One region of the Methylobacterium sp. 285MFTsu5.1 genome, then DNA from elsewhere that is predicted to be linked to it. Evidence: riboswitches for the same ligand, from Rfam matches in the RefSeq annotation. Region 1 holds a riboswitch; the other holds the start of a gene.
What was found. A riboswitch is a leader RNA that binds a small molecule or an ion and turns the genes downstream of it on or off. The one in region 1 is predicted to bind thiamine pyrophosphate.

Region 1 (7,939 bases):
TCGTGCTGTGCGGGGCCGACAAGATCCGCATCGTTCCGGGCGGCCTGACCCGGGTGGCGCTGAAGGAAGGCTCCCTGGTGGTCAATTCCAGCCAGGGCGGTGGCACCAAGGATACCTGGGTGCTCGACGCCTGAGCTCCGCGATATCCGGACGTTCCGAGGCGCGGACACCGTGGTCCGCACGACTTGGCTGAAGACCGATGCTCTCCAGGACTGCCGACAACCTCTTCTGGCTCTCCCGCTACGTCGAGCGCGCCGACTTCGTCGCCCGCATCCTCGACGCGGCGCACCGATTCGCGTCGCTGCCGACGAGCTACGGCGGCGGCGGGAGCAACGAGTGGGAATCGGCCCTCGCCTCCGCCGGCGACCCCGACGCGTTCAAGACCCATTACAGCGCGATCAACGCCGACACGGTCTGCGACTTCCTGGCCTTCAGCCCGCACAACCCCTCCTCGATCCGTTCCTGCATCGAGGCGGCCCGCGAGAATGCCCGCTCGGTCCGCACGGCGCTCACCACCGAGATGTGGGACGCGATCAACGGCGCGTGGCTGGAGCTGCGCAACTACGCCGGCAAGGACCTGAACCGCGACGAGTTCGGCCGCTTCCTCGACTGGGTGAAGACCGTCTCGCTGACCTTCGACGGCTCGGCGTTCCGGACGATGCTGCGCAACGACGCCTTCTGGTTCACCCGGCTCGGCACGGCGATCGAGCGGGCGGACAACACCGCCCGCATCCTCGACGTGAAGTACCAGATCCTGCTGCCGCACGACGAGACGGTGGGCGGCAGCCTCGACTACTTCCAGTGGACCACGATCCTGCGCGAAGTGTCGGCGTTCAACGCCTACCACTGGGTCTACCGGGAGAGCATCAAGCCGCTGCTGGTGGCCGACCTCCTGATGCTCAACAAGCAGATGCCGCGCTCCTTCGCGAACTGCTACGGCGTGATCGTCGAGTATCTCGACCTGATCGCCGACGCCTACGGCCGCCGGGGCCCGAGCCAGCGCCTCGCCGGAAACATGTTGGCGAAGCTGGAGGGCGAGGATATCGACCGGGTCTTCGCCACCGGGCTGCACGAGTTCGTCGAGGCGTTCATCGCCGAGAACAACAAGGTGGGCGAGGCGATCGCGAAGCAGTATCTGGTCGGCTGAACAGGACGGACAGGACGGCGCATGCGCATCCGCGTGGTTCACGAGACCATCTACACGTACGAGCAGCCCGCCCGCGGGCTCGTGCAGGTCCTGCGGCTGACGCCGCGCGACCATGATGGGCAGTACGTCCGCGGGTGGCGGATCGACACCACCGTCGACGGGCGGCTGACCGCCCGCGAGGACGGGTTCGGCAACGTCGTCCACTGGTTCACCCCGGACGAGCCGGCCGACGCCCTGACCATCCGGGTCACCGGCGAGGTCGACACCGACGACACACACGGCGTCGTGCGCGGCACGGTGGAGCGCCTGCCGGACGAGTTCTACCTGCGCGACACGGACCTGTGCGCCGCGAGCCCGGAGCTGCACGCTTTCGCGGAGCGCGTCGCCGCCGAGGACGACGGTGCGACCTTGGCCCGACTCCACCGGCTGATGGGGGCGGTCCACGGTGCTGTGGCCCACGAGCCCGGTCCCGCGAGCGGCGCGGTGCCGGCCGGCAAGGCGTTCGCGGCGGGCCGCGGGATCTGCCAGGATCTCGCCCACGTGCTCATCGCCGCCGCCCGCCACATCGGCATCCCGGCGCGCTACGTCGCCGGCTACCGGGCCCGGGAGGACGGGCAGGCGGATGTCGAGGCGCCCCACGGCTGGGTCGAGGCCCTGGTGCCGGATCTCGGCTGGGTGGCGTTCGACCCGTGCTACGATGTCAGCCCGACGGACAACTACATCCGCGTCGCCACCGGCCTGGACTATCTCGGGGCGGCGCCGATCCGCGGCAGCCGGACCGGCGGTGGCACCGAGACACTGGACGTGAAGCTCCGGGTCGAGCAAGGCAGGGCCGCCGCTCAATCCTGACCGTCCCGACCCCGGTCCGCCGACCGCACGAGAGCCCGAAAACGATGACCTACTGCGTCGGTGTCCTGGTGGAGGAAGGGCTGGTCATGGTCGCCGATACCCGCACCAATGCGGGGCTCGACGACATCTCGACCTACCGCAAGCTCCACCATTTCAACGTGCCGGGCGAGCGGGTGATGATGCTCGCCTCCGCGGGCAACCTCTCGATCACCCAGTCGGTGCTCAGCCTGCTCCAGGAGGGCGTGCCCGGCGAGGAGGAGGGTGAGCCGCCGCAGAAGCTCGTCGAGGCGCCGACGATGTTCCAGGCGGCGCAGCTGATCGGCCGGGCCATCCGGCGGGTGCGCGCCATCGAGAAGGACGGGTTCGAGGCGGCCAATATCCGGTTCTCGATCTCGCTGCTGTTCGGCGGCCAGATCGGCACCGGCGAGATGCGGCTGTACCTGATCTACTCCGCCGGCAATTTCATCGAGTGCAGCACCGACGCGCCGTTCCTCCAGATCGGTGAGCACAAGTACGGCAAGCCGATCCTCGACCGCGCCGTGAAGTACACGACCGACCTCTACGACGCCCTCAAGGTGAGCCTGGTCTCGATGGATTCGACCATGCGCTCCAATCTGGGCGTCGGCCTGCCGATCGACATCGCGGTCGCTCGCCGGAACGCGCTGACGCTCGAGGTGAACCACCGGATCGAGGCCGGCGAGGGCTACTTCCACGATCTGCGCGAGCGCTGGTCGGCTGCGCTGCGCGCGGCGCACCGGGCGATCCCGCGCCCGCCCTACGGACCGTCCAACGCCTAGGGCAACTACAGCATCGGCCGTCTTGCTCCGCTGCGCTCGCCGGGACGGGGGCAGATTTCTACGTGGCTGTCCGAGCCGCTGAAGACTCCGCTGCGCCCCAGGCCTTCAGGAGCGCCCGGGTCGCGTCGGCCGGATTCAGGGCGCGCATCGGGCCACCCATGACGGCGAAGCCCGCAGCCCCCGCCGCGCGACAGGCCCCGATCATCTCGGGCCCGACACCGCCCAGGGCCACGATCGGCAGGCCCGCCGCCCGCGCGGCGGCGATCCCCTCGGACCCGAGCGCCGGCCCGTAGCCGGGCTTGCTCGCGGTCGTGTAGATCGGGCTGAGGGTCACGTAATCGGCGCCGGCCTGCGCGGCAGCCGCAGCCTCGCGCGGCGCGTGGGCCGAGACGCCGATCAGCGCGAGCGGACCGAGTGCCGCCCGCGCCGCCGCGATCGCCTCCGGTCCCGAGCCGCCGCCGAGATGCACGCCGTCGGCACCGAGGGCGCGCGCGAGCGCGACATCGCCTCCGACCGTCAGGACGCCGTTCGCGGCCCGCACGCGCTCGGCCACGCGCGCACCGAGGCGCAGGCGGGCATCCGCCTCTAGGTCCCGGTCGCGGAACCAGATCCAGCGCCCGCCGCCGTCGAGGACCGCCTGCACGGTCTCGGCGAGGGGCCGCGGATGCCCGTGCCGGTCCGTCACCGCGAGCAGCGGCGACGGCAACGCCCTCACGAGCCGACGAGGCCGAGCTGCGGGCTCGACGGCTCGGCCCGGCCGCGGCGGGGGATCCGCCCGGCGCGGTGGGCGTCGCGCCCGGCCTCCACGGCCCGGCCCATGGCGCGAGCCATCCGCACCGGATCGTCGGCCTTGGCCACGGCGGTGTTGATCAGGCAGGCGGAGGCGCCGAGCTCCATGGCGATCACCGCGTCCGATGCGGTGCCGATGCCGGCATCGACCACCACCGGCACTGTCGCCCGGCGGCAGATCAGCTCCAGGTTGGCCGGATTGGCGACACCCATCCCGGAGCCGATCAGCGAGCCCATGGGCATCACCGCGGCGCAGCCGAGATCCTCCAGGCGCTGGCACACGATCGGGTCGTCGTTGCAGTAGGGCAGCACGACGAAGCCGTCGTCCACGAGATGGCGGCAGGCCTCGATCAGCTCCATCACGTCCGGGTAGAGCGTCTCGCGGTCGCCGATCACCTCGACCTTGATCCAGTTGGTGTCGAGCGCCTCGCGGGCGAGCTCGGCGGTCATGATCGCGTCCCGGGCCGTCTCGCAGCCGGCGGTGTTCGGCAGGAAGCGCTTGCCCTTCAGGATCTTGACCGTGTCCGAGCCGTGGCCCTGCAGCGAGACCCGGCGGATCGAGGCGGTGACCACGTCGGCGCCGCTCGCCGCGACGGCGTCGCGCATGATCGCCTGCGTCGGGTAGCCGGCGGTGCCGATGAACAGCCGGGACGACAGCCTCACCCCGGCGATGGTCAGGCTGTCATCCCCGCCCTCGGGGCGCGGCGGCAAGTGACTCTGGTCCATGCTCAACCTCCCTGCATGGCGCGGACGATCTCGACCCGGTCGCCCTCCGCGACCGGTGTCTCGCCCCAGTCCCGGCGGCGCAGAACGCGGCCGTTCAGCGCGATGGCGACACCCTGCGGACTCTCGATGCCGCTCTCCTCCGCCTCCAGGCGGAACAGGGCGTCCACCGTCTCGACCGCGCACTCGCGCGGCTCACCGTTGACGAGGAGTTTCATGCCGAGGCCCTCAGCGCTTCCGGCTGGCCGAAGCGCGCGCGGGTGAAGGGACGCGCCACCTCCGGCAGCGCGCCGCGCAGCACCAGCGCGGCGATCGCGTCGGCGGTCACCGGGGCGAGCAGGTAGCCGTTGCGGTGATGCCCGGTGGCGGCGACGAGGCCCGGCGCGATCGCGTCGAGGATCGGTGCGTCGTCGTCCGAGGTCGGGCGGTACCCGCTCCAGACCGCCTCCACCTCCATCTCCTCGATGCCGGGCAGCACCCGGCGGGCACCCTCCAGCAGGGCGTAGAGTCCGCCCGCGGTGACGCCGGGCCGGAAGCCGCAATCCTCGACGGTCGCGCCGACGATGAGCTGGCCGTCGCTCTTCGGCGCCATGTGGACCTGCTCGGTCCAGACCATCCGCGCCAGGGTACCGGTCCGGGCGGTGGTGCGCAGGGCCAGGGACTGGCCCTTCAGCGGGCGGACCGGCAGGGCGAGCGCGTCGGGCAGCAGACCGCCCTCCCCGCTCCAGGCGCCGGAGGCGAGGATGACGGTCTCCGCCGGGACGACGCGGTCGCCGGCGCGGATCCCGGTCACGCGGCCACCCGACCAGTCCAGGGCGGTGACGGGATTCCGCTCCGCCAGAATTACGCCGGCGCGGCGGCAGGCCTCGGTGAGGGCGTCCATGACCAGACGGGGGTCGACCTGATGGTCGAGCGGGCAGTGGATCCCGGCGGTGACGGAGGGGCGCAGGCCCGGCTCCAGGCGCCGCACCTCGCTGCCCGGCAGCCACGTGGCCTCGAGCCCCGAGCGGCGCTGAAGGTCGAAGCGGAAGCGCAGGCGCTCGACCTCGTCGCGGCCGACCGCCAGCACCAGGGTGCCGTCGGCGCGGTAGTCGATCGCCCGGCCGGACTCGGCCTCCAGGGCGTCGCGGAACGCGGGCCAGAGCCGCAGCGAGTCCAGGGCGAGCGGCAGCAGCGGATCGGAGCCCGGCTCGTGCTCGGCGGCGGGGGCCAGCATGCCGGTGGCCGCGAGGCTCGCGCCCGCCCCGATCGTGTCCCGCTCCAGCACCGTCACGGCGCGGCCGGCCCGGGCGAGGCGCCACGCGATCGACAGCCCGATCAGCCCGCCGCCGACCACGGCGACGTCCGTCCGCGCCGGAAGGGTCGCCGGCGCGACGTTGCCGTCCGGGTTGCGGCGGCGGCCGATCGGTGAGGCGGGTCGGTCGAGGGGCACAATCATCTCCGCGGATTGCCGTCGCGGAGATCGGGCCGTGCGCTTCGGTGAGAAGCTGTGGCCTGCCTTTCAGGCGGCCGCGGTCCAATCCCTACGCCGGTATGAGCCGGATCAGGTTCGAAGGATTTCCGCGCCGCAGGTCCTGACGGACGTGCCAGCGGTTTCTCAGCCCCTTGCCGGGGATCTCCCTGGAACAGACGCAGATGTGGCTCCCCGGCCCCTGCCGGTCAACCCCGCGCCGCGAGCATCCAGTCGTTCCCGCGACAATCCGCGGATCCCGGTGACGATCTGGACACCAAGCGGAGCGGAATCGGCGCGCGCGCCGCGGCGGCGACCGCGATCGCGCACCATCCCTTCACTGGTCTGGCATCTCATCACCGGGATTCCGGAACGTCTCCGGTCGCCGGCACTCCACGTCACGGGCGGACTCGCGTGCGCGCAATCCTATTGATCTGCCTGCTCGGCTTCCTCGGTGTCACGGCCGCCTTGAAGCTGCGCGACGGCATGAGGCCGGCGCCGGTGGCCCTCGCCGTCACGCCGCCGGAGCCCGTTCCCGCAGTCGACGCCGCCGGCGTGGCCCTCCAGGCCGGGCGCAACGGCCACTTCTTCGTCAATGCGCTGTTGGACGGCCGCTCGCTGCCGATGATGGTCGATACGGGAGCGAGCGCCTGCGCGTTCTCCGAGGAGGATGCCGCGCGGATCGGGATCCGGGTCACTCCGGCCGATTTCACCCGCGTCTGGAACACCGCGAACGGCACGGTCCGCGTGGCGCCGATCCGGATCGCCATCGTGCAGATCGGATCGATCACGGTCCGGGACGTCGATGCGGTCGTGATCCCGCGCGGGCTCCTGTCGACGAGCCTGCTGGGCATGTCGTTCCTCAGGCGTCTGCGCGATTTCGGCATCTCCGGCAGCACGATGACGCTCAGGGGCTGAGGCGGCCGGAGATCGACGCTGATCTGTCTGGCCGAGGCGCGCCTGTGGGGATCCCCCGGGCCTGCACCACGGGATCGGCTGCGGGCCCAACGCCCGCGCCGATGACCTACGGCGTTCGGGCCTCGTGCCAGCCCGATGGCGGGTGTCTCCTGATCCGCTCGATCAGTCTATCGGTCGCGGGTATTTGCAGTCATAAGACCGTGAGCCGGAGAATTTATATATAACTGGCTTATTATATGTAGTTTCAGATATTTAATCCAAATTTTTCCGAAGGATATGTTTGTTTTGTCAGCGCATTCCGGCAATGCTAGGAGCGTTCATGACTGCGCATCCGACACGTGAGCGCGCGATGGGACGGCTTCGGTATGAAGAATCGCGGATCGACGATCTGTTTGTCCATGATCGTGAAGGACGAGGCCCACGTTATCCGGCGTTGCCTCGATTCTGTTCGTCCGATCATCGATCATTGGATCGTCGTCGATACCGGCTCGACGGATGGAACCCAGGATGTCGTCCGTGCCGCGCTCGCGGACATACCGGGTGCTCTGGTCGAGCGCCCCTGGGTCGATTTCGCCTTCAACCGGAACGAGGCCTTGAAACTCGCGCGGCGTCACGCGCAGTACGCATTGATCATCGACGCCGACGATGAGCTGATCGTCCCGGCGGAATTCACGATGCCGAAGCTGCGTGCGCCCGGCTATCGGTTCGAGATCATCGACGCGCACACGCGGTACTGGCGCAACCAGCTGGTCAGCACCCGGGAGAACTGGCGTTACCGGGGCGTGCTGCACGAATTCCTCAGCTGCCCCGGCGTGACAGAGACACCGATCCTCCCCCTCGCGATGCGTCGGGGCGACGACGGTGCCCGCCACCGCGACGCGACGGCGGACGCGCGGGATATCGCCGTCCTCGAGAAGGCACTGGCGGTCGAGACGGACCCCTTCATGATCGCCCGGTACACGATGTACCTCGGCACCACCTACGACGCCGCCGGCGAGTACCGGAAAGCGTTCGCCTGTTTCCTGAAGCGGGCCGATCTCGGCGGATGGGACGAGGAGGTCTATTTCAACCTGCTGATGGCCGCGGTGAACGCGGAGCGCCTCGACGAGCCGGAGGACAGGGTGCTGCAGCTCTACGAGCGCGCCACCGCAATCCGTCCGGGGCGGGCGGAGGCGCGCCACGGGGCCAGCCGATTCTGCAGGCTGAGGAAGCGGTTCGCGGAAGGCTATCGTTACGCCGAGGCGGGCTTGGCTCTCGAGCTTCCGA
Region 2 (7,939 bases), on a different contig from region 1:
GTCGATCCCCCGTATCCCCGACCCCGGCCATCGTCCGAACCCTCGCGATCGGGGCGATCCTGGACCGGTTCGGGTTGACGGCAAGGAACGGGGCGGCGGCCACCTGCGGATGTGACGAACGCCCGGTAAACGCCGGCCGGGCAGGTGTCAGATCTTGCGGCGCGCCGACTTCCGCTCGCGGGTCATGCGCGTGGCGGCGTGGAAATCGTCGGGCTTGCCGCGGACCCAGACGAGGAAGCGCGCGATCTCCGGATCGGCGCGCAGGGCCTCGACGTCGGCGAGGCGCTTGGCGATCTCCGCCTCGCTGTAGCGGGCGTGGATCGCCGAGTGGCAGATCTGGTGCAGCCGGACCGTGCCGCGATGGGTCCCGCCCTTCAGCTTCGGCGTGAGGTGATGGAGGCTGGAGCGGGCGCGGCGCGGGATCGGGCGCTCGCAGAGGGGGCAGACCGGGTCCGGCGGGCCCGGGACGCCCGGCGCGTCCGGATCCTCGGCGCTCCAGCGCTGCGAGCGCCGTCCGACCACGCGAGCCTCCCTCTCCTACCCCTGCTGGTCCACCGGCTGCGGGCAAGCCGGACCGACGCCCTGTCCGAACAGCGCTTCGGCCTCGCGATCCCGGCTCCCCAGGATGGAGACGTGGTCCCCCGGGATCACGTCGATCCGCGCCCGCGGGCCGGCCGCCTCGGCGAGGTTCCGCGCCAGCTTGGCCGGCACCACCGTGTCGTCGCGGCCCTGCACGATCAGCACGGGCGCCGACCCGTCGCGGATGCGCAGGTCCGAGCGGTACGTGTCGCGCAGGAGCCAGATCGGGGCTAGCGGGACATGCAGCCGCACGGTGTGGGTCATCGAGTCGAACGGCGCCTCCAGGTACAGGCCGATCGTCGGCACCCGTTCGGCGACGGCCACGGCCACGGCGGCCCCGAGGGAGTGTCCGTGGAGGAGGATCGGCGCGTCGGGCGCCCGCGCCCGCGCGGCCTCGACGGCCGCCAGCCCGTCGCGGATCAGCCCGTCCTCGCTGGGGCTGCCGGTGGAGCCGGGATAGCCGCGATAGGCCACAGTGAGCACGCCCCAGCCGCGCGCCCGCCAGGGCTCCGCGGCGAAGCGGGCCGCGTGCGGCTCGGGGCGGGACCCGTTGCCGTGGAAGCTCACGACGACGCCGCAGCCCGGCCGCGGAGGCCGCCACAGGCCGTGCAGGGTCTCGCCGTCGGGGGTCGCGACCGTGATCGTCGCGAGGCCCGGCGGGATCGTCCACGGGTTCTGCGGCCCGAAGGCGCCCGGATAGAGGAACCGGCGCTGCCCGAGCGCGAGCGCGGCGCAGGCCAGCCCGCAGAGGAGGAGCGCGGCGAGCAGGAGGCCGGCGATGAGGCGCATTGCGGTGCGATTGCGGCGGGGGAGAACGCGTGCGTTCGGACGAACGGTTTCGGGGATGTGTTTTCTAGGGCGGCCGGTCAGCATTGACAAAGCCGTCCGCGGGCCCGAGTCTGGAACCGTTCCGAGGGGGGCCCTGAAGAGGGCTGAGATTGGGCACGCTGCCCTGACCCTTGAACCTGATCCGGCTCATACCGGCGGAGGGACGGGAACCTGCGGTCGCATCTCGCGCGACCTCATCTCATCTCGGCCATCGCGTGGACCGGACCGCTCCAGCACGAGGAGAGGCCCACGATGAACGCACCCGTTCTCCCGAAGGACGTGAAAGGCAGCCCCGAGACCGTGACCACGGGTCCGGTCACCGGATCGCGCAAGGCGTACGCGAACCCGGCCGGGCGGCCGGACATCCGCGTCCCCTATCGCGAGATCGTCCTCTCCGATCCGAAGGAGGAAGCGGTGCGGGTCTACGACCCGTCGGGCCCCTACACCGAGACCGATGCCCGCATCGACCTCAATGCCGGCCTCCCCGGCGTGCGCGAGCCCTGGGTCGCCGCCCGCGGCTACGCGGCCGTCGCGCCGCGCGCGGTGAAGCCCGAGGATAACGGATTCGCGGGCGACAAGCTCGTGGCCCCCTGCCCCGCCGAGCGGACCATCCGCAAGGCGGCCCCGGGCCAGATGGTGACCCAGTACGAGTTCGCCCGCGCGGGGATCATCACCGAGGAGATGATCTACGTCGCCCACCGCGAGAACGTCTGCCGGGAGGCCATGCTCGCGGGCGCCGAGGCCGCGCTCGCGGACGGCCAGAGCTTCGGGGCCTCGGTCCCGCCCTTCATCACCCCGGAATTCGTCCGCGACGAGATCGCCCGCGGCCGGGCGATCATCCCGGCCAACATCAACCACACCGAGCTGGAGCCGATGGCGATCGGCCGGAACTTCCTGGTCAAGATCAACGCCAACATCGGCAACTCCGCCGTGACCTCCTCGGCCGCCGACGAGGTCGAGAAGCTCGTCTGGTCGATCCGCTGGGGCGCCGACACGGTCATGGACCTGTCCACCGGCCGCAACATCCACAACATCCGCTCGTGGATCATCCGCAACAGCCCGGTCCCGATCGGCACGGTGCCGATCTACCAGGCGCTGGAGAAGGTCGGCGGCGACCCGCTCAAGCTCGACTGGGAGGTCTTCAAGGACACGCTGATCGAGCAGGCCGAGCAGGGCATCGACTACTTCACGATCCATGCCGGCGTGCGGCTCGCCCACGTGCCGCTGACCGCCCGGCGCGTCACCGGCATCGTCTCCCGCGGAGGCTCGATCATGGCGCGCTGGTGCCTGGCCGGGCACCGGGAATCGTTCCTCTACGAGCGGTTCGACGAGATCTGCGACATCATGCGGGCCTACGACGTCTCGTTCTCGCTGGGCGACGGCCTGCGCCCGGGCTCGATCGCCGACGCCAACGACGCCGCGCAGTTCGGCGAGCTGGAGACGCTCGGCGAGCTGACCAAGGTCGCCTGGGACAAGGGCTGCCAGGTGATGATCGAAGGCCCCGGCCACGTGCCGATGCACAAGATCAAGGTCAACATGGAGAAGCAGCTGAAGGAGTGCGGCGAGGCGCCGTTCTACACCCTCGGCCCGCTGACCACCGACATCGCCCCGGGCTACGACCACATCACCTCGGGCATCGGCGCCGCCATGATCGGCTGGTTCGGCACCGCGATGCTCTGCTACGTCACCCCGAAGGAGCATCTCGGCCTGCCGGACCGGGACGACGTGAAGACCGGCGTCATCACCTACAAGATCGCCGCCCACGCCGCCGACCTCGCCAAGGGGCATCCCGCCGCGCAGCTCCGGGACGACGCGCTCAGCCGCGCCCGGTTCGACTTCCGCTGGGAGGACCAGTTCAACCTGGGCCTCGATCCGGATACCGCCCGGCGCTTCCACGACGAGACCCTGCCGAAGGACGCCCACAAGGTCGCGCATTTCTGCTCGATGTGCGGGCCGAAATTCTGCTCGATGAAGATCACGCAGGACCTGCGCGCCGAGGTGCTGGCGATGGAGGAGGCCGGCGAAGTCGTGGGCGCGGCGCCCGCGATGTCGAAGGCCGAGGCCGAGGCCGGCATGCGGGCGAAGTCGCAGGAGTTCCTGGCCGAGGGCGGCAAGCTCTACGTCGACGCCGCCGAGTGAGACGGGCGCGCGCCCGGTCCGCTCAGGATTCGGGCGCGCCGCAGCCCCGCCCCGGCGTTCCGCCGTGCGGGGCCTCGATATCGAGAATGTCGCCTGGGCGGGCGCCGTAGGCATCGTGCAGCGCCGCGAGCATCAGATCCGCGGCGATGCCCGTGTCGGGCGGCGATCCCAGCTCCACGAGGCGCGCGAAGTTCTCCGCCGGGTCCGCCTGGACGTATCCGAGCGCCGCCAGAGCCTGCCGTGCCGTCGCATCCAGCCGCAGGCGCCTTCGGCCGGGTGGCCCGTAGGCGCCCGACGCGGCCTCGCAGAACATCCGCGTATCCCGATCCTGGAAGATGCACTGGACGTAGCGCTGCGCCTGTCCGTGCGGCGCGACGACGATGAAGCGGTCGCGCGAGACGTCGACCGGCCCGCGCCTGTGGATGGCGTCGAGACGCTCCGCGACGGCGCAGCGGTGCTCGCGGATGAACGGCGCGCGCGTACCCGGATCGCCAGCCGCGGCCGGCGCGGCGAGCGCGGGACTGGTCGCCAAGACGAGCATCGCCGAGATCCTGTACATCGCGTGCTCCACGCTGCGCGGGGCGGGCCGCAGTCCCGTCGCGGGAAGACGAACCGGCTGGGCGCCGAGTCGACCCAGGAGAAAATTCAGCACGGATTTGTGTCGCGCAGGTAACGCGATGTTCATCGCATCTCCGATTCCGCCACATCATCCGGTGGACCGGCGGTCGCCATTAAGGAACGATTAGGCAGGACCGCGCCTCAATCCTTCGATCACAGGATCGCAGGAGACCGGCGATGGAGATCCGAACGCTGACATCCACGACGCCGGGGCCGCAGGGCCTCGACGCGCTCGGAGCGACGGCCGCCGCCGCCGTGACCCAGCAGGCGCCCGAGCCCGAGACGTCCGCCAAGCCGCTCGAGCCCGCGGTGAAGCTCGACATCGGCACGAACGGCGGCAAGGCGCGGTACATCCAGGATCCGGACACCAGCTCGATCGTGTTCCAGGTGGTCGATCCGTCGTCCGGCAACGTGATCGACCAGCTCCCGAGCGAGACCGCCCTGCGCAATCGCGCCTACGATTCCGCCCGCAGCACGCAGGGTTCGCAGAGCGGCAGCCTCTCCCGCGTCGCCTGAGCGGAGTCGCTCAGGCGCGCAGCCGGCGGACCGAGTCATCGACCGGCGGCGCGGCCAGGCCGAACTGCGCCAGCGGCAGGATCTCCACCGGCGCGTCCCGCCGCGCGACGAGCACGCTGTTCTCGGCGACCGTCGTCCAAGTGCCGTGATCCCGGTCGAGCGGCTCCGAGGCGACGACCACGCCGCCCTCCGAAGCGCGGTAGTAGAGCGAGTTCGCCTTGTCGTTCGCGGCGTAGCGGAACGCGTAGAGATCGCGCCCGTCGGCCAGCGCCGCGGTGAACCGGAACGGATGCGGCCCGGCGAGATCCGTGAGGCGCGCGAGCGCGCGCGCCGTCGCCTCGACAGGATCGCGGCGCGGCCCCGGTCCCATCAGGCCGCAGCCCAGAAGCCCGAGGAAGATCGCTTCGGAATCGGTGGTCCCCGCGCGCGACGGGTACAGCTCGTCCGGGATCAGCGCCTCGACCGGGCGCCGCAGGCGGCTCCAGTCGCCGATATAGCCGTTGTGCATGAACAGCCACGGGCCGCAGGCGAAGGGATGGCAGTTCGGCCGGGTGATCGGCGTGCCGGTCGCGGCGCGCACGTGCGCGAAGAACAGGTGCGAGTGCAAGTGCCGGCACAGGTAGCGCAGGTTGTCGTCCGACCAGGCGGGCTGGACCTCGCGGTACCGGCCGGGCTCCGGGTGATCGCCGTACCAGCCGAGCCCGAACCCGTCGCCGTTGGTCGCCGCGGTCGATTCGAGCGCCGCGATGCTCTGCGAGACGAGGCTGTGGGACGGCTCGGTGACGTAGTGCTCCAGCGGGATGGTGCGTCCCGCATAGGCGATCCAGCGGCACATCGACGGGCTTCTCCGGGTGTCTGTCGACCGGCTGATCCGGGACGATCGTGGACAAAGCGCGGCACCTTGAGCGCGCGGTCGATCACGATCCGTCGCGAAAGGCGTGCCGCGGCCCGTCTCAGACGCCGTGCGTCTGGAGCCAGCTCTCCAGGAGGGCCACCTGCCAGAGCTTCGAGTTGCCCTTGGGCGTCAGCGTGCCGTCGGGATCGGCGAGCAGATGATCGACGTAGGCGCGGTTGAAGATGCCACGCGCGCGCGCCTCGGGCCGGTCCAGCACGTCGCGGACGTAGTCGAGGAACGTGCCGCGGATGTGCTTCAGCGCCGGAACGGGGAAATACCCCTTCTCGCGGTCGATCACCTCGGCCGGGACGATCGTCCGCGCGGCCTCCTTGAGGATGTACTTGCCGCCGTCCCGGACCTTGAGCTCCGCCGGGATGCGGGCCGCCAGCTCGACGAGGTCATGGTCGAGGAACGGCACCCGCGCCTCGAGGCCGCAGGCCATCGTCATGTTGTCGACCCGCTTGACCGGATCGTCGACCATCATGACCTCTTGGTCGAGTTGCAGAGTCTTGTCGATGGCGCTGTCGCTCCGCGAGTTCGCGAAGAAGGTCGCGATGTAGTCGGTGCTGTGGTCGCCGCCGACCATGTCGGGCGTCAGGGCCTCCCGCATCTCGGCATGGTCGCGGTCGAAATACGCTTTCGCGTAGTCGGCGACCGGGTCCGTCGAGCCCATCAGCTTCGGATACCAGTGATAGCCGCCGAACACTTCGTCGGCGCCCTGCCCGCTCTGGATCACCGTCACGTGCTTGGCGACCTCCTGCGAGAGCAGGAGGAAGGCCACCGCGTCGTGGCTCATCTGCGGCTCCGACATCGCCGCGATGGCCGCGGGCAGTGCCTCCAGCGTCCGGGTGCCGTCGACCGCGAGCTTCGTGTGGTCGGTGGCGAAGGTCTCGGCGATGATGTCGGAGTACCTGAACTCGTCGCCCTCCACGCCGTTCACCGCGTCGAAGCCCACCGAGAAGGTCTTCAGTCCGCGCTGCCCGCCGCGCGCCAGCAGGGCAACGAGCAGCGAGCTGTCCAGGCCGCCCGAGAGAAGGACACCCGTCGGGACGTCGGCGACCTGACGGCGCTCGACGGCGGTGCCGAGGGCCTCGAGGACGGCCTCGCGCCAGTCCGCCTCGGTCCGGCCACGGTCGGCCGCGCGGGGGCCGATCGCCAGGGTCCAGTAGGTCGACGCGTGCCGCGTCCCGTCCCGCTCGATCGTCAGGATCGTCGCCGGTGGCAGCTTGCGCACGCCCTTGAGGATGGTGAGCGGGGCCGGGACGCCCGCGTGCCAGCTCATGTAGTGGTGGAGCGCGACCGGATCGACCGCGGTATCGACGTCTCCGGCGGCGAGCAGGGCCGGGAGCGACGAGGCGAAGCGGAAGCGGCCCTTCGACTCGCTGTAATAGAGCGGCTTCACGCCGAGCCGGTCGCGCGCCAGCACGACTCGCCCGGAATCCCGCTCCAGGATCGCGAAGGCGAACATGCCGGCGAAGCGCTCGACGCAGGCAGGTCCCCAGGCGTGGAAGGCCTTGAGCACCACTTCGGTGTCGCTCGTCGAGAAGAACGCGTAGCCCTTCGCCTCGAGTTCGGCGCGCAGCGCGCGGAAATTGTAGATGCAGCCGTTGAACACGATCGCGAGCCCGAGGGCAGGATCGATCATGGGCTGCTGCCCGGCCTCGGACAGGTCGATGATCTTGAGCCTGCGATGGCCGAAAACGACCCGGCCGGAACCGAAGAGCCCCGCTGCGTCGGGCCCGCGCGGCCGCAGAGATCCCATCATCGCGTCGACGGCGGCGGGGTCCGCCGGCCGGTCGAAGCAGATCTCGCCGCAGATTCCGCACATGGTGTCAGCAGGGTCTCGGTCCGGCGCCACGCGCGCTTCTTGGAGCGAAACGGCTCGCGCGCCGCGGCGTTCCGCCGACCCGGCCGGGACGCCGCGCCGGGCTCACGCGGGGCCGCCCAGGGATCACGACCATGAGATGCCGGACCCGTTTGACGCCATCGCCGTGGAACTGCTAGACCATGGCCGTACATGAGCGCACGGCGCCGTTCGGAGTTCGCGCTCCGCGACAGACCTTATCCGTGCCGACCATGTCGGCGGGCGTAGTTCAGTGGTAGAACGTCAGCTTCCCAAGCTGAATGTCGTCGGTTCGATCCCGATCGCCCGCTCCAATCCTCATAAGCACTTCGTAGGGGACCGTGGTACGCTGACAGGCGAGCGTACCACCAGCGTACCACCGTCAGCCGAATCAACGCTCGCTTCCGCGTTGTCCGAGCGCACGCGAACTGCCACGCTGCCGGGACGACGACCCTCACCTGACTTGGCCGGTATTTTGGCCCGGGCCGAGTGGGAGGCTACTGCATGGTAGCGGCCATGGG

Region 2: linked by a shared signal. The riboswitch ahead of thiC (phosphomethylpyrimidine synthase ThiC) and the one ahead of thiO (glycine oxidase ThiO) in region 1 are both predicted to bind thiamine pyrophosphate.

The regions. Positions count from the first base shown of each region.
Region 1 covers NZ_KB911278.1:165,570-173,508, forward strand. Annotated here, with positions in the region: gene H288_RS0115650 (circularly permuted type 2 ATP-grasp protein) at 1-134, shown strand, start outside; gene H288_RS0115655 (alpha-E domain-containing protein) at 200-1,147, shown strand; gene H288_RS0115660 (transglutaminase family protein) at 1,169-1,996, shown strand; gene H288_RS0115665 (peptidase) at 2,041-2,793, shown strand; gene H288_RS0115670 (thiamine phosphate synthase) at 2,852-3,508, opposite strand; gene H288_RS0115675 (thiazole synthase) at 3,505-4,308, opposite strand; gene thiS (sulfur carrier protein ThiS) at 4,311-4,523, opposite strand; gene thiO (glycine oxidase ThiO) at 4,520-5,743, opposite strand; TPP riboswitch at 5,808-5,936, opposite strand; gene H288_RS0115690 (TIGR02281 family clan AA aspartic protease) at 6,170-6,673, shown strand; gene H288_RS0115695 (glycosyltransferase) at 7,072-7,939, shown strand, end outside.
Region 2 covers NZ_KB911275.1:77,428-85,366, forward strand. Annotated here, with positions in the region: gene H288_RS0111985 (acyltransferase family protein) at 1-31, opposite strand, end outside; gene H288_RS0111990 (restriction endonuclease) at 148-522, opposite strand; gene H288_RS0111995 (alpha/beta hydrolase) at 538-1,368, opposite strand; TPP riboswitch at 1,483-1,588, shown strand; gene thiC (phosphomethylpyrimidine synthase ThiC) at 1,660-3,546, shown strand; gene H288_RS33515 (hypothetical protein) at 3,569-4,087, opposite strand; gene H288_RS0112010 (flagellar protein FlaG) at 4,342-4,680, shown strand; gene H288_RS0112015 (class II glutamine amidotransferase) at 4,691-5,515, opposite strand; gene H288_RS0112020 (N-acetylglutaminylglutamine amidotransferase) at 5,634-7,403, opposite strand; tRNA gene H288_RS0112025 (tRNA-Gly) at 7,658-7,732, shown strand; partial or broken gene H288_RS32315 (IS3 family transposase) at 7,916-7,939, opposite strand, start outside.